3 regions of the Paenibacillus rhizoplanae genome follow, and region 2 is predicted to be linked to each of the others. Evidence: riboswitches for the same ligand, from Rfam matches in the RefSeq annotation. Region 2 holds a riboswitch; each other region holds the start of a gene.
The links. Region 2 has a riboswitch for cyclic di-GMP ahead of ACFSX3_RS27015 (PA14 domain-containing protein). Riboswitches for the same ligand answer to the same signal wherever they lie in the genome.
Positions count from the first base shown of each region.

Region 1 (7,415 bases), on a different contig from region 2:
TGGAAATCCGTGACGCACAGTTCTTCGACCAGCTTCAGGAGAGTCTTCATCAAAGCGGGATTCTATCGGAATCGCTGGCAGAGACGTTAAGCGGAATTATGCATTACCTTGGCACGATCCATGATATCGGCGGATCATTGCCCACCGGCAATCCGGACCGTGTCTTGCTCCGGGAGGATGACTACAGCTTCCCTGCTGAGGAGCCTATCCTCTCGTTCGTAACCAGCGCCTATCAGGCAGATTCGCAGGTATCCCCCGCGCTGCTGAACACGTATGAGCAGATGAATAGCGAATTAACGGCGTCCAAAGATACCCTGTCCTCCACCATCCACACCTTGCAGGAACGGCTGGCAGAGATCGCTGAAGCCAAGACGGCCCTTGAGGACAAAGCAAAGGCACAGCAAGAGGAAGAGGAACGCCTGGCGCTTGAAAAGGCCGATAAATCCAGAGCGGAGGAAGCCGAACGGCTCGCCTTAGAGAAGCAGAAGGCTGCTGACGAAGCGCTGAAGCTGAAGCTGGAGCATGAACAAGCCCAGAACCAACCGGCCGCAACCAGTCTTCCTGACAAAAGCCAGCCGGGAGAGCAGCCCGCTCCCACAGCTCCTGTACAGGACAATCCAGTCCCCACAGCTTCAGCAGCAGCAGAGGTTATTGCTCCGGCTGCCACTCCGGCGCCTGAGATTCTTTTACCGGAAGCGACTCCAGATTATGAACCCGGCAGCGAAATTCCAATTCCGGGCACTGTGATAGACGGCGGGCAGCCTGCTCCTACAGCTACACCGGCTCCACAATCTGAACCCAGCAAAGGCGGCGAATAAGATGCGCATCCGAAAAATAGTCAATACGATAATTTCCACTCTGATTCTTATAGTGTTCCTGGTGCTAATCACAGCCGTTGTCATCTCCAAAGCCTCCGGCGGCGAGCCCACCTTCTTCGGCTACCAGATCAAGACGGTATTATCCGGCTCCATGGAGCCCGGCATTCAGACCGGTTCCATTGTGGGCATTAAGCCGGGCGGGGACATGAGCCGGTTCCAGAAGGGCGATGTGATCACTTTTTTGAATCCCGATAACATTCTGATCACCCACCGCGTGGTCGCTGCCGAGCTGAACAGTGCTCTGGGGGAAGCCAGCTACACTACCAAGGGCGACAATAATGATTCAGCCGACACCGCCGCCGTCAGCTCCACGAATGTGGTAGGTGAGTATACCGGCGTAACCGTCCCCTATGTGGGCTATGCCATGAGCTTCGCAGTCTCCAAAGCCGGAAGCGTAGTGCTGATGATTATTCCCGGACTGCTTCTGCTCCTCTACGCGCTGTATTCTTCATGGAAGGCCGTTGCGGCACTGGAAAAGAAGAACGTCTCGTCTTCCGCAACCAGCGGCGGCGGGCCGGATACTTTGACTGACCTCATACAATGATCGATTGTCCTCTCCCGTTTACGAAACGTGGAGCCACAATACAGCTTGCCGGAAGCACCGGCTATGCACAAAGCAGACTCATAAGAGAGGGATGAACAAATGAACGTCAAAAAAACATTAGGTCTCGGCGTTGTATCGGCAGCATTAGGCTTGACCCTGGTCGGCGGAGGCACCTTCGCTTACTTCAGCAGCACTTCTACTTCCTCAGCTTCTTTTAACAACGGAACCTTATCACTTCAATCTGATCCCTCCGTCATTGTTAATCTCAGCAACCTCAAGCCGGGTGATACCGTCTTACGGGACTTCAAACTCAAAAATGACGGGACACTCAATATTCCCAAAGTGGTACTGCGCACCTCATCCGCCATTACAGACGCTCAGGGAGACAACGGCTCCCACAATTTCAAGGATGATATTATTGTGACCTTCCTCGTGAACAAGGATAAGAAAGAATCGCCGCTCCTGGTCATCTCGCTGGCCGATCTGGAGCAGGAGAGTCCCGATCTGGTGGCCCGGGGAATTGTCGGAGCGATCTTAGGCGGAGAGAAGTCCGGCATTAAAGCCGGTACCTCGGATAACCTGACCATCCAGTTTGCCTTCAAGGAGACCCTCCAGCCGCAGAACTATTATCAGGGCGATACGCTTGCACTGACGCTGAATTTCGAAGCCAACCAGGAAAAAGGCAGTCTCAAATAATTCCACAACAAATCAAACCATTCGAGGAGGAAATAAATCATGGGTATCAAAAAAACATTGGGTCTTGGCGTAGCATCGGCAGCACTAGGTTTGTCTTTAATCGGCGGGGGCACCTTCGCTTACTTCAGCTCCACAGCCACCAGCACGGCAACCTTCGCCGCAGGTACGCTGAAGCTCGGCTCTTCCTTCAATACTCCGGTAGCGCTGACGAATCTGAAGCCGGGAGACTACACCGTCCGCACCTTCACCTTGTCCAATGACGGCACACTGGATATCAAGCTCCTCAAGCTTGCCACCACTTACACCGTGACCGATGCCATGGGCGATAACGCGGGCCAGGATCTCGGAGACCACTTCAAGGTCAAGCTCCTAGATAGTACGTACACCGGCGGTTCACTAAGCGGTCATGTGCTGTCCGAGATCTCCCTGAAGGATCTGAAGAATACCCCCAGCTACGATCTCGTAGCAGCAGGCGTACTGCCAGGAGGGATTGCCGCCGCCGGGTCCAAGACCTTCAAGATCGCTTTCGAATTCGTAGACAACACGCTCGATCAGAACATTTTTCAGGGTGACGGCTTAGCTCTGAACTGGACCTTCGATGCACTTCAAGGACTGGGAGAAGCCAAGTAGGTCAGCAATCCATGAAGACGGCACATCCTTCCCCAACCGGGCCGGGTGTGCCTTTTCCTTTTCTCCCGGCTGCCGGGTTCAATGAATTTTGTCCGATTTGCGGATTTTTGTTATACTTACAAATGGAAACGGCTTTGCTGTCCCTTTAACGGGCGGTGCCGTTTCAGCGAGAAAGATAAGGAGAATGTATAGCGCGAAGCCTATAAATTCTTATCTTTTACCAAAAAGTACGGAGGGCGTTGTAATCGTGTCAGATACTATGGGAAGCCGCATCCACAAACTCCGGCTGGAGAAGGGCTATTCGTTATCCGAGCTTGCGGATAAGGCTGATGTGGCGAAATCATACCTCAGTAATGTGGAACGGAACATTCAATCCAACCCCTCCATTCAATTCATCGAAAAAATCGCTGACGCGCTTCAGGTATCCATTCATGCACTGCTGTATGGCGGGCTGGCAGAGACGGAAGAACAGGCTCTGGACGGGGAATGGTTCCGGCTGGTTCAGGAGGCCATGGCCTCCGGTATAAGCAAACGGGAATTCAAGGAGTTCCTCGATTACCAGAAATGGCGCATGGATCAAAAGGACAACTAGACGTAGTATTGTATGCCGCCGGGAAGACTTCACTTGGCAGGGAGGCCACCTTCGGCGAAGGCATCCTTTCAAAGGCATACAGAAAAGGCACAGCGTACCGGCCGCTGTGCCTTTTCTGTATGTATCCGAACAATGATGACCGCCCTTACATCGCCTGGAGTGCCTTTTCGCTTAGAAACCGGCGGATATCCTCCGCCGCGATCCCCGCCTGCTTGGCAGACATCAGCAAGTCTACCCATTCCAAATCCAGATCAACTGCCTGCAGCTCGTCATTCCCCTGGTTGGACATATCCAAGAAATCTCCTCCTAGAATTTTCGCGTCCCCAGGCAGTCCGGCCATCATAGTAGTATTGCTACTTTGTAGTATTTCTACTTTAGATCCGAGACTTTGTGCCCCTGTCTTTCGGCAGGTTTACCTTTTACTGGACCCTTTCCATCATGAAAGGATCTGGCAAGAATCGATGAAACCGTTCTCCGCAATAACATTATACAAGATCATACGCGATTAGTGTGTCGTTTTCTGGAATTTTTTTATGTTAAAATGTGAGGAAACTTAGCTGAAATTGCCAGCAGGTTATATAAATATTTCCAGTTCCAAGTTCAAACCCTATGTAATAGTTTAAATATACTAAAGGGAACTCTAACCGCCCCGACTTACCGCTGCACGCACCATCGTATAGAGACAATTACCCATTTGTTTATATAACGGAGAGTTATGTGAGTTTTTTCTATTTATGATAGTTCCGTATGAATACTGTAATGAATCATGCCAAATTGCGAACGGATTGACCGAAAGTATGAATTGATTACCCCGCCGGAAAGTAGCACAATAGGATGAGAATGAAACCGCAAACATTTGCAGCTCCGCCAAGTGGCACACTGGATGCCTCGCGTGGAGTTTATCCGTTAGGAGGACCTATTCATGGCAGTCAAAGAGCCCTATAACGACACAGTATGGAGCAAATACTACGGCCCCAACCTGGGCTACATCCAAGAAAGATATGAGCAATTTGTCAAAGACCCCTCTTCTGTTGAACAACATTACCGCGATCTCTTCACCGTATCCGGTCCCCCTCCACTGGCACCCGATGCCGAGAGGGCTCCAAGGCCTGCCGTATCCGCAGATGCGCAGTGGCTCAAGAAGGCTGTCAAGGCCTCGAAGCTGATCGCCAATATTCGTATATATGGCCATATGGCCGCAGACATTGACCCGCTGGAGCGCAGCACGAACCCGATGGCCAAATGGCTGGAGCTGGAGACCTACGAGCTTACCCGCGAGGATCTTAATGCCCTGCCCGCTTCGCTGATCTGGGATAATGCCCCTGCGGATGTGCATACCGCGATGGATGCCGTCCACAGAATGCGCCAGGCCTATACCCAGACCATCGCCTATGAATTCGGGCATGTACATGATGAACGCGAGCTGCGCTGGCTCAACAGCCAGGCGGAATCGATGACTTCCCCTGCCCCGCTTAACAATACGGAGCGCAAGGAGCTGCTGAAGCGGCTGATTCAGGTGGAGCATTTCGAGACCTTCCTGCACAAGACCTTCGTCGGCCAAAAGCGCTTCAGCCTGGAGGGCAATGATGCCCTTGTGCCGATGCTGGATGAGATTGTGCGGGCTGCCGCGCATGACGGCGCAGAGCATATCCTGATGGGTATGGCCCACCGCGGAAGACTTAATGTGCTGGCTCATATTCTGGGCAAGCCTTATGATATTATTTTCTCAGAGTTCCATCACTCGCCGAATAAAGAACTGTTCCCTTCGGAAGGCTCCATGGGCGTGACCTACGGCTGGAGCGGTGATGTGAAGTACCATCTCGGGGCTGACCGTGCCGTCCGCGAAGGCGAGACCGTACGCACCCGGATCACGCTGGCCAATAACCCGAGCCATCTTGAATTCGTCAATCCTGTAGTCGAGGGCTTCACACGCGCCGCACAGGAAGAGCGCAACGCTCCGGGAATGCCTAAGCTGAATACAAGCAAGGCCATGGCTGTGCTGATGCACGGCGATGCCGCCTTCCCTGGAGAGGGCATTGTCGCTGAGACGCTTAATATCGGCAAATTGCAGGGTTATCAGAATGGCGGTACCGTGCATATTATCGTCAATAACCGGATCGGCTTCACCACGGAGAGCGAGGATTCCCGCTCCACCCATTATGCCAGCGACTTGGCCAAAGGGTATGAGATCCCGGTCGTGCATGTCAATGCCGATGACCCTGAAGCTTGTATCGCCGCAGTCCGTCTGGCCAGCGCTTACCGCCATATGTTCAAGAAAGACTTCCTGATTGATCTGATCGGCTACCGCCGCCACGGGCATAATGAAATGGATGATCCCGAGACTACACAGCCGATTGTATACGGCAAGGTGCGGAACCACCCTACTGTATACCGCGCTTATGCAGAACGCCTGGAGCGCGAGAAGGTAATCACAGCCGATGATGTAACGAATATGATTGCCGAGGCAGAGAGCGTCCTTCAGCAGGCCTTCGACCAGATGAAGGAAGGCAAGCAGAAGAATGCGGAGTCCAAAACCGCCGTCGCGCTGGATAACGACAGTCCCCAGCAGCGTCCGACTGCCTTCCCTCTGGCCGGTCTGCAGGAGATTAACCGCGAGCTGCTGCGCGTACCGGCCGGCTTCAAGGTCTATCCGAAGCTGGAACGGATATTGCAGCGCCGCAAGGATGCACTGAATGACGGAGAGCGGGTGGACTGGGCACTGGCAGAGACGCTTGCCTTCGCTACCATCCTGAAGGATGGCACGCCGATCCGCCTCAGCGGACAGGATTCACAGCGCGGCACCTTCGCCCACCGTCATCTGGTGCTGCATGACAGCGAGAACGGGGAACTCTATGCTCCGCTGCATCAGCTGAGTGATGCCGCCGCTTCATTCGGCGTTTACAACAGTCCGCTGTCCGAGGCCTCTGTCCTCGGCTTCGAATATGGTTATAATGTGTTCGCACCGGAGACCTTCGTCATCTGGGAGGCTCAATACGGCGACTTCGCCAATGCCGCTCAGGTCATTATTGACCAGTTCATTTCTGCGGGACGCGCCAAGTGGACACAGCGCAGCAACCTGACAATCCTGCTGCCTCACGGCTATGAAGGCCAAGGACCGGAGCACTCCAGCGGCAGAATGGAACGGTTCCTCCAGCTCTCCGCCGAGGAGAACTGGACTGTGGCCAACCTGAGCAGCGCTGCGCAGTATTTCCATCTGCTCCGCCGTCAGGCCGCGCTCTGCGGACAACCGGATGCCCGGCCGCTGGTTATCATGGCGCCGAAGAGCCTGATCCGTAACACGCGCAGCACCTCAGCCGGAGCGGATCTCGCTTCGGGCATCTTCCAGCCGGTTCTTCCCGAGCCGCTGCTCGGCAGTAAGCCGGAAGCAGTGAAGCGCCTCGTGGTATGCAGCGGCAAGGTGGGCATTGATCTCCAGACGGAGCTTGAGGCCACACGCGGACAGGACTTCTCCTGGCTGCACATTTTGCGCATGGAACAGCTCTATCCGTTCCCGGAACGCGAGATTGGCGCTCACCTTAGCGGCTTCAGCTCTCTGGAGGAGATCGTCTGGGTACAAGAGGAACCGAAGAATATGGGCGGGTGGACGTATGCTGAATCCCGGCTGCGCGCCATCGCACCGCAGAAGGTCACCGTCCAGTACATCGGCCGTCCGGATCGTTCCAGCCCGGCTAGCGGCTACGCAGATGTCCACAGCTTCGAGCAGCGGCGCATTGTCCGGGAAGCCCTGAAATTGAATGCTGCAGTGCAAGCACCTGTACCGTCTTCCTGAGCACAGTAAGGCGGTCATACGATATCACGCACACCACTATATTTGGGGAGGTACGGCCTGTGTCCGAGATAAAAGTACCCGATTTGGGCGAATCGATTTCCGAAGGAACGATCTACAAATGGCTGGTTAAAGAAGGCGACACTGTCGGCCAGGGGGATGTGCTTGCCGAGCTTGAGACTGACAAGGTCAATCTTGAGATCAGTGCGGAGGAGGACGGCGTCATCTCCTCCATCCTGCGCCAGGCGGGCGAGAACGTTGCCGTTGGCGAAGCCATCGGCATCATCG
Region 1 is NZ_JBHUKY010000030.1:49,729-57,143, forward strand. Features, by position in the region: gene ACFSX3_RS17455 (hypothetical protein) at 1-818, shown strand, start outside; gene sipW (signal peptidase I SipW) at 820-1,422, shown strand; gene ACFSX3_RS17465 (TasA family protein) at 1,522-2,118, shown strand; gene ACFSX3_RS17470 (TasA family protein) at 2,158-2,748, shown strand; gene ACFSX3_RS17475 (helix-turn-helix domain-containing protein) at 3,008-3,340, shown strand; gene ACFSX3_RS17480 (anti-repressor SinI family protein) at 3,486-3,629, opposite strand; cyclic di-GMP riboswitch class I at 3,664-3,767, opposite strand; gene ACFSX3_RS17485 (2-oxoglutarate dehydrogenase E1 component) at 4,263-7,130, shown strand; gene odhB (2-oxoglutarate dehydrogenase complex dihydrolipoyllysine-residue succinyltransferase) at 7,190-7,415, shown strand, end outside.
Region 1: it holds a riboswitch for cyclic di-GMP, as region 2 does, so the genes downstream of both, ACFSX3_RS17480 (anti-repressor SinI family protein) here and ACFSX3_RS27015 (PA14 domain-containing protein) in region 2, are expected to answer to the same signal.

Region 2 (7,415 bases):
GTATAGCTGCCGTGAATCGGCTCCTTAATCGGAGACTTCAGCGCCTCCAGACTGAGATTATCCCATGTCCACCAGTTGTACTTATCCTCAGCCTCTGAGGAATAGATTCCCCTGGCCGTCCGCAGCGTCAACTCGTTGGTGCCGCTGATGAGCTGCTCTTTGGGAATGTACAGCTCATAGGTTTTGCGGAAGTCGTACTTACTGCCTGTTCCGGCAATCCCGGCAATCTGGATAATGCCTGAGAGCTGACGGTTGGAGAATACGCTCATCTGGGGTACGGATTTGTAGGCATCGATAATGCTGACGCGAAATAAGACCCCGTGCTCCGGGATCTTATCCAGCTCATACTGAATCCGCAGCTCCGGGTTGGTCTCCCCGTGCAGGCCGGAGGGCAGCGACTTCAGTTCTGCCGACCTGGCAGTGGATGAAGCCATGCTGAGCGTCTTCTTCACCCCGCTTGACCCTGCCGCCTTGAACTCAGCGGCAGAGCCGTCATGCTTGCCAAGCTTCCATAGAACAGTTCCTTCCGGCATCTCAGGACCGGCATCCTTGGCCGCTGATAATGAAGACAGATCCACATCCGCTTCACCGTCCTTCGTCCCGTAATCTCCGAAGACAGAGACGGACAACAGAATCAAGATGATCAGTGCTGCAAATTTTAGTAGCCTGTGGAGATATTTACTGGGTTTCTTTTGAACTCTAGTCCTCATTCCCTTGTCCTCGCTTTCTTCCGGGGGTTCTGTGCTGTTCTGTTCTGTACCGGACTTACGTTACGCTTCGTCTTCTGTAAGGCTTCCTTAAGGAAGCGTCAGCGCACTCTGGGGAATAATCATCTGCTTCTGACTCTGGCTTTTCCACATCAGACTGACGCTGGCATCCCCGCGGTTCTCGTAATACTCTACCTTGATAGCGTAGGGGGTATTCGCAGAAAGCGTGATACTGCCCTCCCTGCTGGCACTGCTCTGATTCTTCCAGCTGTCGATCAGGAGCTTGCCGCCGATCCATACGCGGATGCCGTCATCGGAAGAAGCGGTGAACGTGTACTTTTCACTGTAGAGAGGCTTAAGAGTCCCGGTCCAGCGTACCGAGAACGAATCCTTGGGCAGGCCGGAGGCCGGTGCATTGCCATGCCAGTTGAATTGAATGGTGCTGTCATTACGGGTAAGCAGCGGTGTGCCGGACAGATCCATATTGCCATAATACTGACCTCTCAGGCCGTTCCTTGAGCTTATTACAGCCGCAGCATGGGTTTTGGTACCCACCGCAAGCTTGTAATCCTCCCGGGATACGGTGTATTTATGGTTCATGAAGCTTTGAATTTTCACGGGCGGGTTATTCTCAACCAGCATCTTGCCCCATGTCATCGTATATACCCATTTGCTTTGTTGTTGAGACATGATGACAGGGTCTGGAAGCTCTCCGCTCTCCCCGATTCCGATCGGTTTGCTGCCCGCCAGCTTCAGGAGGCTGTCATAATAAGACTGCTTGAAATCATTATCATAAATGTCGGCGGCCAGAATATCTACCTTGGCAGTGCCGGGAAAATAAGCAGAGTAAGGCTCCGACGACTTGTTGGGGGCATTCGGATTCCACACCCACAGCAGATTGTTCAGCTTATGTGTATTCACCATGCGGTCATACACAAGATCCCAGAGCCTGGCGAAGTCATCCTTCTGCCCCCACCAGAACCAGCCGCCGTTCATTTCATGATAGGGCCGCCATAACACCGGAACTCCGGCATCGCGCAGTTCGCCCAGATATTTGGATACGTCATCCAGCTCGGCAACCAGGGCTTTGTACTGCGGAGTTCCGGGAGTGACATACAGCTTGAATTGACTCTGGCTAAGCGGCTTCTGCACATTGGTCCATGCCGGCGCAGTTCCCGGCAGATTCTGATGGAAGGTCATGGCGACAATTCCGCCGCCCTCATGCCACCGGATGGCGCTGTCCACGACAGCCTGACGCTGCCTGGCGATGGTCTCCTTGGACTGGTTGCCTATGGCTCCCAGCTCATAGCCATGCAGAACGGCATAGCGGCCGCTTGTTGTGCGGAGCTTATTATTGAATTCATCGGGGCTCTCCAGGTAATCATGCTGGCCGGATATCATCCCCTTGCCACTGAGATCACTGAGATAGCTTAACAGTGCGGAAGCCTCCTTGGAGGCCAAAGGATTAATGGGCTTGTTGATGGAAGCGGGGGCGGCAGGTGCCGTAACCTTGGCGGCTGCGGGCAGACTGCGCCCTTCCCCCCATGGAAGTAATGATAGGATAAGGATCAGAGGAAAAATAGTAGTATATAGCCTGTACTTACGGTAAGTGTTCAATGTAATCTCCTTTCTCCAGCCACACTCTCCGGCAGGGCCCCGGAGGCTGCGCCTACCGGACTGTCTGCCTTTCTATAGCTTAGTAGCCCTGCTGGTAAGCAGGGCCATTAAGAGTGGCTTACAGGATTTATAATTGTAACGTCTTAACCAGTAACAGCGCCAATAATGAACACAGCTGCGGACCTTATGAGCTTAAGAAGCGGACGGGAGGAACAACGCGCTTGCCGGAACGGTACCTTTGGCCTGGCTCGGACTCTGCCACATCAGCCGCGCTTTTGCATCCCCTTGATTCTCATAATACTCTACCTGAATATCATACAGCTCGCCTGCGGTCAGGCTGATGCTGCCCATGCGTTCGGTGCCGCTCTGCTTCACCCAGCTGTCAATCACAAGCTCCCCGTTCACCCGTACGCGGATACCGTCATCAGAAGTGGTATAGATCTGATAAGTCTCCGTGTACAGCGGCTTAATCTTCCCGCTCCAGCGGACAGAGAAGAAGTCTATGCCGACGGTGGCATCCGGCGAACCTTGGCGCCAGTTGAAATCAAGCACAGCATCGGTACGCACTACAGCGGGTTCGCCCGATAGCGTCATGTTATTGAAGTATTCCGCGTACAGTCCATTGGCAGCAGGGACTTCTACCGGCAGATCCATCGGCGTTGCTGTAGGGGAAGGGACGGGAACAGGGGCTGCTGTTGGCGTAGGCACCGGTGTTGGCGTTGGTGTCGGTACTGGCGTCAGTGTTGGTGTTGGCATTGGTGTCGTTACTGGTGCCGGCGTTGCTGTCGGAACTTGCGCTGCTGTCGCTGCTGGTACCGGAGTCGGTACTGCTGTTGCAGCCGGAGCAGGTATGGATGTGTTAATTGTTGAGAAAAGCGCACTTGCTGGTACGGTTCCCTTCACCTGGCTGGGGCTCTGCCACATCAGATGGACATTCGCATCGCCTGCATTCTCGTAATACTCTACCTTGATATCGTACAGTTGCCCGGCAGTCAAGGGTATGCTACCTGTGCGGGCAGTTCCACTCTGCTTCACCCAGCTGTCAATGACGGCTGTGCCGTTCACCCATAAGCGGATACCGTCATCCGATGTAGTATAGAACTGATAGGTCTCACTGTAAGCCGGCTTAATCTGGCCGCTCCAGCGGATCGAGAAGTAGTCTATGCCGAGTGCAGCATTAGGCGTACCCTGACGCCAATTGAAGCTGATGACGTCGTCATTACGTACCATAACCGGCGTCCCCGAGAGCGTCATGTTCTTGAAGTATTCTCCAAGCAAGCCATTCTGAGCAGGCTTATTCTCCGTCTCACCGGAGGTTGGGACCGGCTTCGGAATCGGCGCAACAGTTGGTGTCGGAATTGGCATTGGTGTTGCGGTTGGTGTCGGCGTTACTGTTGGCGTCGGTGTTGGGGTTGCTGTAGGCGTCGGCGTTGCGGTTGGCTTAGGAGCCGCCGCCGGAGCAGACCAGGCCTTATATTGGTCACGGGTTAGTGTGTAGCTGTCATTCATGAAATTCTTGATCGTCGCCGTGCTGTTATTCTCATAGAGCATCTTGCCCCAGTTCATCATGAACACATAATTCTGCTGGGTCAGCTTCAGCTTCGAGATGTTCGGCATTTCGCCGTTCTCGCCGATGCCGATCGGTTTGCCGCCAGCCAGGCTGGTCAGATCATCATGATATTTATTCGAGTAGTCGTTATTATATATATCTGCTGCCAGCACATCCACTCTGTCCGCGCCCGGATAGGTCCGTGCATAGGGATCAGAGTTGGCATTCGGCGCATTCGGGTTCCAAACCCAAATCAGATTATTTAACTGATGAACGTTCACGAACCGGTCATACATAATATTCCACAGGGCTGTAAAATTATCTTTCTTCCCCCACCAGAACCAGCCGCCGTTCATTTCATGGTAAGGTCTCCACAGGATCGGAACCTTAGCATCCCGCAGACTTTTCAGAGAGACAGCTACTTTATCCAGATCGGTAATCAGCGCATTATACTCTGTAGTGCCGGGGGTTACGTATTTGTTGAATTGCGCTTGGGTGATTGACTTCTGCACATTGGACCATTCGTGCTTGGTGCCCGGCAGGTTCTGGTGGAAGGTCATGGCGACAATTCCGCCCGCTCTGGACCAGTTCGTCGCACTCCAGACGATGTTTTTGCGTTGTGCAGCTACTCCGCTCTCACTCTGTCCACCGATGGCTCCAAGCTCATAACCATGTAGTGCTGCGTATTGTCCGCTTGTTCCCTTCAGCTTGTTGCTCAGCTCATCAGGACTCTCGAAATAGTCATGCTGGCCTGTAATGATTCCATTTCCCGAGATATCATACAGATTGTTCAACAGCTTGACCGCCTCAGGGGAGGCATTAGGGTTCACTGGCCCTCCCTCCGAGGAGGCAGCCTTGACGGTGGAAGGGGCGATTCCCAGTCCCACGGGTACAGCAGACAATACCACGGCCAGCGACAACACAGCGCAGAACAAACGAGACTTACGGTAAGTTTTCACAATATTCTCTTCCTTTCGGTAGCCAGGCTGCCACTCTTGCGAAGGCCCTATAGCTTTGCGTCCCTATCTTTCGATTAGGTTTGCCATTGTCGTTTTGGAAGGATCAATCCCTCTTACCTTAAGTATCGTCTCTATGCAAATTTAATGTATAGTAATGTCGAAATTTTCCCAAAAAATAGTTCTTAATGCCTGATTTGAAATTGTAACATTTGGTTAAATAGATAAGTTAGACCTACGAAATGAACTGATGTAGAGCTATATCCTCCCAGTCCAGAGTAATACGAATGTTATCCTCCTCTACGAGCTCCGACCCCGTCTGCACCTCAATGAACTCCACATCGGTAAGAGCAAGAATGGCATGCTTGGTTCCTTCCGGTATCCGCACCACATCTCCCGCCTTCACCGTATGCATCTTCTCATTGATGACAATGCTGGCTTCTCCGCTGATGAAGGTCCAGATTTCACTGCGTTTGTGATGCAGCTGATAGCTGATATTTTTACCTTCATTGATGAAAATCCGCTTGGTCAGCACCTCGTTGCCCTCGTCATATTTCACATAGTCAATCACCTTGTAGTGACCCCAGCGGCGCTCCTCGTACATCGGTCTTTGTTCAAAAGACTTCAGCACTTCCTTGATCCGCGGACTCTCAGTCTTGTGCGTCACCAGAATGCCGTCCGGGCTGGCGGCGATAATTAGATCCTTCGCCCCGATTACCGTAATCGGAATATCCAGCTCGTTAATGAGGCAGGTGCCCTCGGAGTCAGCGGTCACAAAGCCTTTGCCGACATGGTTGCTGGTCATTTCCTCGGTCAGGGTGTTCCAGGTACCCAGGTCCTTCCAGAATCCGGCGTATGGCTGTACGACGATGTTCTCCTCTTTCTCCACCACTTCGTAATCAAAACTGATCGAGGACAGTAGCTTATACTGCTTCTGCAGCTCTTCGTAATTCAGCGGCAGCCCTTTGCGCTGCAGGATATCCAGCAGGTAACCCAGACGGAAGGCGAACACTCCGCAGTTCCAGAGCGCGCCCTGGCTGATCAGCTCCTCGGCCTGCACACGGTCCGGCTTCTCCTGGAAGTGGCTGACCTGCAGGTAACCATTGGCCCCCGCATCTGCGCCGGTTGGAATAATGTAGCCGTATTTCTCCGAAGCATGCTCGGGAACTACGCCCATCAGCGCCAGGTTCGCCCCGCTCACCAGCATGGTGTTCTCCAGCTGCAGCACCGTTTCGAAAAAGGAGGATTCCACGTATGGGTCCACCGGCAGAATCGCCACGGTCTCGCTTGGGGACACCCCCGCGATGGAATACAGATAGGCCGCCGTCAGCGCAATGGCCGGGAAGGTATCCCGCCGCTCCGGCTCCACGATGATCGGCACTTCGCTGCCGAGCTGGCTCTGGATCATCTCCACCTGGCTGCGTCCGGTCGCCAGATAAGAGGACCCGGCCATGCCGTTCTCCTCCAGCTGTCTCCATACCCGTTGTACCATCGATTCCGGTTCACCTGCCGGGCTTTCCAGTACCTTCAGAAATTGCTTGGAGCGTGAATCATTGGACAACGGCCAGAGCCGCTTGCCGGAGCCGCCTGATAGAAGTACTAGTTTCATAGTGAACCCTCCATATCGTATTGTTATTGGGTATTTCTTGTTGCGGAGCTGTGAGTTAAAATCCCGCCTGTTATGAGGGTCGCTGCAAGGAATTTTGGGCTTACGGCCGCTGTTGTCTCCAGATGTTGTTGATTATATTGCTTGCAGCAGATAACATCCGGAGACAAAGGCGGACGCTAACGCTCCTACAGCTCCAAAATTCCTCTCCGCTCCATTTCATAACAGGCTGTGCTTTTACATCCGCTTCGCCCGCAGGCGAAGCTCCCGGCTAAAGATCCGATATTGCCGCTTGTGGTAGCGGCAAGGGGAGCGGGGCGGCCGCTATGCTTGCGCGGCAGCAGTTGAATCCCTGGTTGCCGCCTACTGTTGCGGCGGAGAAAAATTCAAAGGCTCAAAGACTCTTAAGTGCCGCTTGTTCCAAGGCGTCGCCGCTGATTTAGTTAGCGGCTGGAGAGAACAAGAGTATGGGCAATAGAATCCAAGACAATGGGATTCAAGATCGGGATTCAAGACCGGGATTCAAGACCGGGATTCAAGACTCTTGTGCCAAGGGCTCGCCGCACAAGTTCGCGGCGGCAGAAGCTAGTTAGTTAAGTACTGGGCACTTGCTTGTGCTCCTCAGTTGCTCCATTTGGCCCGCACTCAAGAAATCAGGTGCACTAATGCTCCTCATTTGCTCCATTCAGTCTGAATCTGAGAAATCAGGGGCATTTGTGCTCCTCATTTGCTCCATTCGGCCATCATCCGATAAATCAAGGGTACTTATACTCTTCATTTCACCGTGCAGCCCACTTTCGGCGCATTTAATGGGATTTATCCCTCTCATTTCGCCATCCATCCCGCTTTCGGCGCATTTAATGGGATTTATCCCTCTCATTTCGCCATCCATCCCGCTTTCGGCGCATTTAATGGGATTTATCCCACTCAATTCGCCGTCCAGCCCGCTTTCGGCGCATTTAATGGGATTTATCCCACTC
Region 2 is NZ_JBHUKY010000068.1:164,023-171,437, reverse strand. Features, by position in the region: gene ACFSX3_RS27025 (discoidin domain-containing protein) at 1-710, opposite strand, end outside; gene ACFSX3_RS27020 (glycosyl hydrolase) at 798-2,324, opposite strand; gene ACFSX3_RS27015 (PA14 domain-containing protein) at 2,517-4,832, opposite strand; cyclic di-GMP riboswitch class I at 4,847-4,927, opposite strand; gene ACFSX3_RS27010 (sugar phosphate nucleotidyltransferase) at 5,065-6,438, opposite strand.

Region 3 (7,415 bases), on a different contig from region 2:
ATCAAGGGCAAGGCTCCGGTTATGCCCGGTGATCTTCGTGAAGCCGGATTCAAGCGTGAGCCAACGGTCCGTTTCTTCCGCTTTGAAATCTTCGCCCACATAATAAAGCACCTGATTTGCAGTGTCCTCCGGTAAATGTTCCGCTTTAGCGCTTGATCTGATATTGATAGCCGCCCTGTACTTTTTATTAATATTACCTTCAACCTCAACCAGTACCTGGACATGATTATTTTTGACACCTAGCTTATATATGGTATCCTCATTGGATAATTTGCATTTTAATACCCCGTACCCTTGATCTAATCCGTTACCCATAGTTCGTCAGTCCCCCTTCTTAGCTATTATTGTTTCCCATAGAAGGCCATAGTAATTCTGAGTAAAAAGGTGTTCATCAGAGGAGGCAAGCTACATTATGAAATGCCTGACCATTCGCCAGCCGTGGGCCACGTTAATTGCGCTGGGAGAAAAACAAATCGAAACCAGGACCTGGCGGACCGCCCACCGGGGGGAGTTAGCCATCCATGCCGGGATGCAGGTGAATAGGGCGATCTGCCGGACGGAGCCGTATCAGTCGTTGCTTGCCCGTCATGGCTACACTGCAGACAATCTGCCAACGGGCAAGATCATTGCAGTCAGCCGCATTGCGGATTGCTGTGAGGTGACGCCGGAGCTGGTGCAGCAGGGCTGGCCGGGTGGCAATGAATATGTATTCGGCAATTATGCCGAGGGAAGGTATGCCTGGAAGCTGGAAGAGGTTGTTCCGCTGGTACATCCTATATCTGCTAAGGGACGCCTGGGGTTCTGGGAATATCCTGTGCTGGAAGAGGAATTGTGAATTTCCTGACGGCAATGTGAAGAAAAATTGCTCCAGATTGGCTGCCAGCTGGTATAATTGGGATATTCGGCGGGAAATCTTCCTATATATAAGGATAGTTGTGCTCTGAGGCGGTCTACCGCTGGAGAGGGGCAGGAATGCCGGGAAGGAGCGTATGCATAATAGATGGGAAGCCTTCTAATTGCATGGCTTTGTATGCTTTGTTTGTTTCTTGCGTTCAGGGATCAGGTAAGCCGGAGAATCCTGTACCCGGTAGCTGTAGTGGTTATATGCGGCACGTTGGGGTATTGGACGTTATTAATGTAGCCGCATCCGGGCGATCATTTGATGTAGAAGTCTGCCGCTTGCGGCAGGCTTCTTTTGTTAGCGCTGCTTCATCTTCTCCATACCCAGATATCTGCGCATATGCAGAGTGGCCTGGGCGGCAATCACATCATCCAGCAGCAGCATCCGCTCGTGATAACCCCTACAGATGAATTTGGCTTCAACGCCTGCCTCCAGCCGCTGCTGTTCATAGACCTTCAGACCACGGGCGCGCATCCCGGCACGGACCTCCCGCAGATCGGCAGAAGCGGCATGGACGGCCGTCTGGATCACCTCCAGATAAGGCGCAGGCGTGCGCAGCTCTGAGGATATAGCAGAAGCATCGCGCTCGAAGGCGGATAGAATAAGCGGCAGCAAAATATAGGATTTGACCAGCAGGTTGTCCTGGCTCTCTGCTCTTTGCATCCTTCTCAACCCCTCGAAGAGAACGTATATTCGCATTGTAACTCATCCTTCAAAAAATAATCAATGGGTTTTATAAACTAATCCTAATAATGTGACATTTTTCACAATAAAATAGAATGAATTATTTTATATTAAAATTGAAATATTAAAGATAGAGGATTAAAAAATTTCAGCTCAAAGGAGAATGGCAATGAGTCATGAAGGAAGTCTCCGCCGTGGTTTAGTATTCGGGATCATTCTAAGTGTTCCGCTCTGGGTATCGATGATTGGCTGGGTTCAGCTGTTCGGGTCTGCCTAGGCGACATTTTTATTCAAAATATATGAATTCTATTTGCAGGTGTCGTCCCTATGGGCGGCACTTTTTTTATGAGCTGAGATGCTCATAAATAGGTAAAATTGCATTGAACAGGAGCAGATGATGAGTAGAGGTGGGCTGAGGGCGATAAAATAGGACGAATGTATCAAATTTTAATGATATAAATTGATAGTATTATAGAAAAGAGAGACAAACGGCTACAGCCAATCCTCTGATTTCTCGACTTTTTTCGTCACTAGATAAAAAAGGGACTGTCCCTTAACCCTTACGGTACAAGGGATCAATGAGGAACCATCGTAAAAAATAATTTCAAAAAATATACTGGGAGTGGATTGACAATAGGGTGTGAGAGCGGATAAACTGAAATTAGTACAAAAGTAACAAATGTCATAGACTCAACAATGAATTTACATAAGCAAATTATAATTTCATATCGAAATCATGTACAAACGCAAACCGTATCGAAAGAACGGGACGCAAAGTCAGGAATCTACTGTCTCAAAAGTTGAGGCTAGGGTCGTCCGGCCGCCGTGAAGCTAACCCTTCTTGGCGGTCTTTTTTGTTGTTATAGTCTCGTGACAGATTCATAGAATAGTAACTAGGAGGTGTGGACTATTGAAGAAAAGAGTGCGTAAAACAGCCGCCATCATTATGGCGGGCCTATTGACCTTATCCAGTGCCTTTACGTGGGGGACGGATGTTAGAGCAGCTTCAGGGGTACCGTATACGCCAACACCGGTTTTGGGTGTCGCAGGGAATTTTAATGCTTTTATCCTCGGGGATTTTAAACAAGCCAATGATCAGATTGAGGGCCGCCTGGCAGCGGCAGGGGACATTACCCTCTCCGGAGGTTACGGAGTAGCCAGAGCATACAGGGATGTTGCTCCGACGGATGTACTTGTGGCCGGTAAGAATTTTGTACATTCAGGTAGTGGAGAGATCTATGGGAATGTGGTATTTGGGGATAGCTTTACAGCCAATGAGCCTGGTGTCAACATCAAGGGCGGGAAGAAAAATGCCAGCCCGATTGATTTTGCAGCCGAGCAGCGGATGCTGATCTCCCGATCCACAGAGTATGGGGCTTTGGCCGACACGAATGAGATTGGCGATAATCATTATGGACAGCTCAAGATAAGTGCACCGGATCGTTTCAATGTAGTTCATTTGGATGCTTCGACACTGGCGAAGACCAACTATATCGAATTCAACATTGCCCAGAACGCTACGCTGATTATTAATATAAGCGGGTCTACAGTCAATGTGCCGAGCTTTTCAATGAGTAACGGCAGAGCCAGTCAAGTATTGTTCAACTTTTACGAAGCCTCTGAGGTGAATATCGAATATACCTCATTCTTCGGGACGATCCTCGCACCTAGAGCGGATGTTCATTATGCCGGAGCAGAGCTGTACGGAACCCTGATTGCAAAATCTTTTAGCGGCGGGGTAGAGATGCACCTGGGATTGTACGAAGGAGAGGGGCCGCCGCCGAGTCCGACGCCGACCGCAACGCCGACACCTAGTCCATCACCGACACCAACGGCTACACCAACGCCAACCGTGAAGCCAACGCCAACGGTAACACCAACACCTACAGTGAAGCCAACGCCGACGGTGACACCAACACCAACCGTGAAGCCAACACCGACGGTAAAGCCTACACCTACAGTGAAACCTACACCAACAGTAAAACCTAGCCCGACACCTGTGTGCACTCCAACTCCAAAGCCAACACCAACAGTCAAGCCGACGCCAACACCGACCGTGAAGCCGACACCGACACCGACTGTGAAGCCGACGCCAACACCAACCGTGAAGCCGACGCCGACGCCGACCGTGAAGCCGACGCCAACACCAACCGTGAAGCCGACGCCGACCGTGAAGCCAACACCAACGCCGACCGTGAAGCCGACGCCGACGCCGACCGTGAAGCCGACGCCAACACCAACCGTGAAGCCGACACCAACGCCAACTGTGAAGCCGACGCCAACACCGACCGTGAAGCCGACACCAACGCCAACTGTGAAGCCGACGCCAACGCCAACTGTGAAGCCGACACCAACGCCAACCGTGAAGCCGACGCCGACGCCGACCGTGAAGCCAACACCAACGCCGACCGTGAAGCCGACGCCGACACCGACCGTGAAGCCGACGCCAACACCAACCGTGAAGCCGACGCCAACACCAACGGCAGTACCGACACCGACGCCGACAGCAGTGCCAACACCAACGCCAACAGCGGTACCGACACCAACGCCAACAGCGGTACCGACACCAACGCCGACAGCAGAACCGACACCAACGCCAACGGCGGTACCGACACCAACGCCGACACCAACACCAACGGCAGAGCCGACGCCAACGCCGACGGCGGTACCGACACCAACACCAACGGCAGAGCCGACGCCAACGCCGACGGTAGAACCAACGCCGACACCAACAGCAGTGCCAACACCAACGCCAACAGCAGTACCGACACCAACACCAACGGCAGAGCCGACACCAACACCAACGGCAGAGCCGACGCCAACGCCGACGGTAGAACCAACGCCGACACCAACAGCAGTACCGACACCAACACCAACGGCAGAGCCGACACCAACACCAACGGCAGAGCCGACACCAACGCCAACGGCAGTACCGACACCAACGCCGACGGTAGAACCAACGCCGACACCGACACCAGAGTCAACACCGACGCCAACGGTAGAGCCGACACCAACGCCGGCACCGACACCAACACCGACGGTAGAACCAACACCGACACCAACACCGACGGTAGAACCGACACCAACACCGACGGTAGAACCGACACCGACACCAACACCTACGGTAGAACCAACACCAACGCCGACACCGACACCAACGCCGACGCCGACACCAACGCCGACGCCGACACCAACGCCGACACCAACGCCGACGCCGACACCAACGCCGACACCAACGCCGACACCAACGCCGACACCAACGCCGACGCCGACACCAACGCCTACGCCGACACCAACGCCGACGCCGACACCAACGCCGACACCAACGCCGACGCCGACACCAACGCCGACGCCGACACCAACGCCGACGCCGCCGCCGACACCAACGCCAACACCAGATCCAACACCAGTAACAACGCCAGCGCCAATATCGCCGCCGTTCAGTTTCCCTCCAGTGCCTACGCCGACTCCGATTATCGGATTTATCGTGAGCAATGATGTGGCTGTGAATGATGATCCGCTGCCGCTTGGACCTGTAGCAACTCCAATAGCTACAACAGTACCGGCACCAACGCCGACACCGGCTGTTGCGGTTGCGCCAATAGCAGCAACACCGGAGTCAACGCCGTCAGCGGAACCGGCACCCGATGTAGTCATTATTGATGATGAAGTTCCTCTAGGCGGTGTGCCTGTGGAAGGGACTCTGCCGAAGACGGGCGAATCTAGTCCTGCACCTTATTATTTTGCCGGTTTGGCACTAGCGGGTCTGGGCTTGATTCTTAGAAGAACAACCAGAAACAGCAAACGTAAGTAAGTGAATCATCCTAGCTGAGTTTTATACAAACAAACGGTGATCCTGTAATTTGACAAGGGCTGCTTTCGGAGAAGACGTTCTCCTGGAAGCAGCTCTTTCTTTTGATTAGAAAATTATGATTTACGTCCGATGTGGATAAGTTGTGCATATAGTTGGGGATAAGTGTCTTGGAGCATCCGCAGGATGACTATATTCTGGATCAGGAATAGGAATGACTTCGCTGATTTCACTGAACACATGGACAGCGCGTGGTCATCTGGGCTGATTATGGTCGATAAACCGACTACATTCGGTGCGGCAGAGGCGTGTGGGTCGGATATGGTGGAAAAACCGACTACAATGGCGATGCCGCAAGCATTTTGTTCCTTTTGATACTCCCACTCTTAAACAGCGGAGCGGGCGGAATGATTGTGGAGAAGCGGAGCGGTCGCCTTTGTATCCGGATTTTCACCGATTAGGGGAATAAAAAAATCTGGATACAAGAGCGATTGGAACAACGTTCCGTTTGCGGAGCGTGCTTCTAAGCGTCGCCGTAATTCATACTCCATTACAAAATACACTAAAAAACAGGGCGTCTCGGCTGTATTTTTAGTTGGCCGTACTCCCGTGCTATACTAGGCTCAAATTACACTAAGCAAGAGATGCTTTTCCCTGACTGGGAAGGGTTGCTTACTAAAGGAGGAACGTTGATGTGGATGCTATACCTGCTTGTGGCGCTGATCGTCGTGGCCGCAGGGGTGGGATATGCCGGAATCTATTTTTATGGAGTAGCCATTAGGCGGGCCCCTAAGGAATTCCTGGCCAAGACTCCAGACCTTAAGATCGATCCGCCGCCGGTGGCCGGAGCTTCGTGGGGAGAAGGGGCGGAGTGGGTGTCCCGGCAGACCTTCCGTGAGGTAGAGCTGGTGTCTGAGGAGGGGCTCAAGATGCAAGGCTATTATCTGGCGTCAGAGCGTGCTGCCGGACGGACGGTCATTGTTGCCCACGGGTATTCCGGGAAGGCCAAGGATATGGGAGCGACCGCTAAGAACTATTATGAGAACCTGGGGTACAATGTGCTGTTGCCTGATGCTAGAGGACACGGGAAAAGCGAAGGAGATTATATCGGCTTTGGCTGGCCGGAGCGCCGGGATTATCTGAAATGGATCGGATTTGTCCTGCAGGAGAACGGACCGGACGCGCAGATCGTGCTGCATGGCGTATCTATGGGCGGAGCCACGGTGCTGATGACGTCCGGCGAGGAGCTTCCTCCGCAGGTCAAGGCGATTGTCGCCGATTGCGGCTACACCTCGGTCAAGGCGCAGCTGTCCTATCAGCTGAAGCGGATGTACCATCTGCCCAGCTTCCCGTTTGTGCCGGTGGCCAGTCTGGTGACCCGGATGAAGGCCGGTTATTCCTTTGGGGAGGCGTCTGCGCTGAAGCAGGTACGCAAGGCCAAGGTGCCGATTCTGTTCATCCATGGGGATGCGGATACCTTCGTGCCTTTTGATATGATGAATGAGTTGTATGAGGCCTGCCGGAGTCCGAAGGAGCAATTAGTGGTGCGTGGAGCGGGGCATGGTCTTGCCTATGATACGGATAAAAGCACATACATCCGCACAGTAGGCGAATTCGTGGAACGCTATGTACACAGCCCGGCTGCCGCTGAATCAGTAAGGTAAAAGTCCCTAGAACGTAGACGCGCCCGATATCCGCTGACAGCGGTTATCGGGCGCTAATTATGTTCCACACATGGGGCCTTTCCCCAGAACAGGGAAGCAGCACACCAAGTCTTTATCGGTATATTAATCCCCCGCCGTCTGTGAGCAAGACGGGTGTCGTTATTCCTTGTTATTTCCAGCAGCCGTGTGGCGAGAGAAATCCTTCCAATACGACAAAAGCCCTACCTCTCTTTTGTCCTTGCGGCTCCGTGGCCGCGCCAGTGTGAATCGGAATGCTATGTTCGAATTTAATCTCATAAAAGGGATAAGTACTGCAAGAAAACGTAAGATATTGTGTCCAAACCGCCGATAATAT
Region 3 is NZ_JBHUKY010000104.1:2,329-9,743, forward strand. Features, by position in the region: gene ACFSX3_RS31960 (DUF2278 family protein) at 1-315, opposite strand, end outside; gene ACFSX3_RS31965 (ASCH domain-containing protein) at 413-835, shown strand; gene ACFSX3_RS31970 (hypothetical protein) at 1,199-1,564, opposite strand; cyclic di-GMP riboswitch class I at 2,321-2,413, shown strand; gene ACFSX3_RS31975 (choice-of-anchor A family protein) at 2,496-5,399, shown strand; gene ACFSX3_RS31980 (alpha/beta hydrolase) at 6,095-7,060, shown strand.
Region 3: it holds a riboswitch for cyclic di-GMP, as region 2 does, so the genes downstream of both, ACFSX3_RS31975 (choice-of-anchor A family protein) here and ACFSX3_RS27015 (PA14 domain-containing protein) in region 2, are expected to answer to the same signal.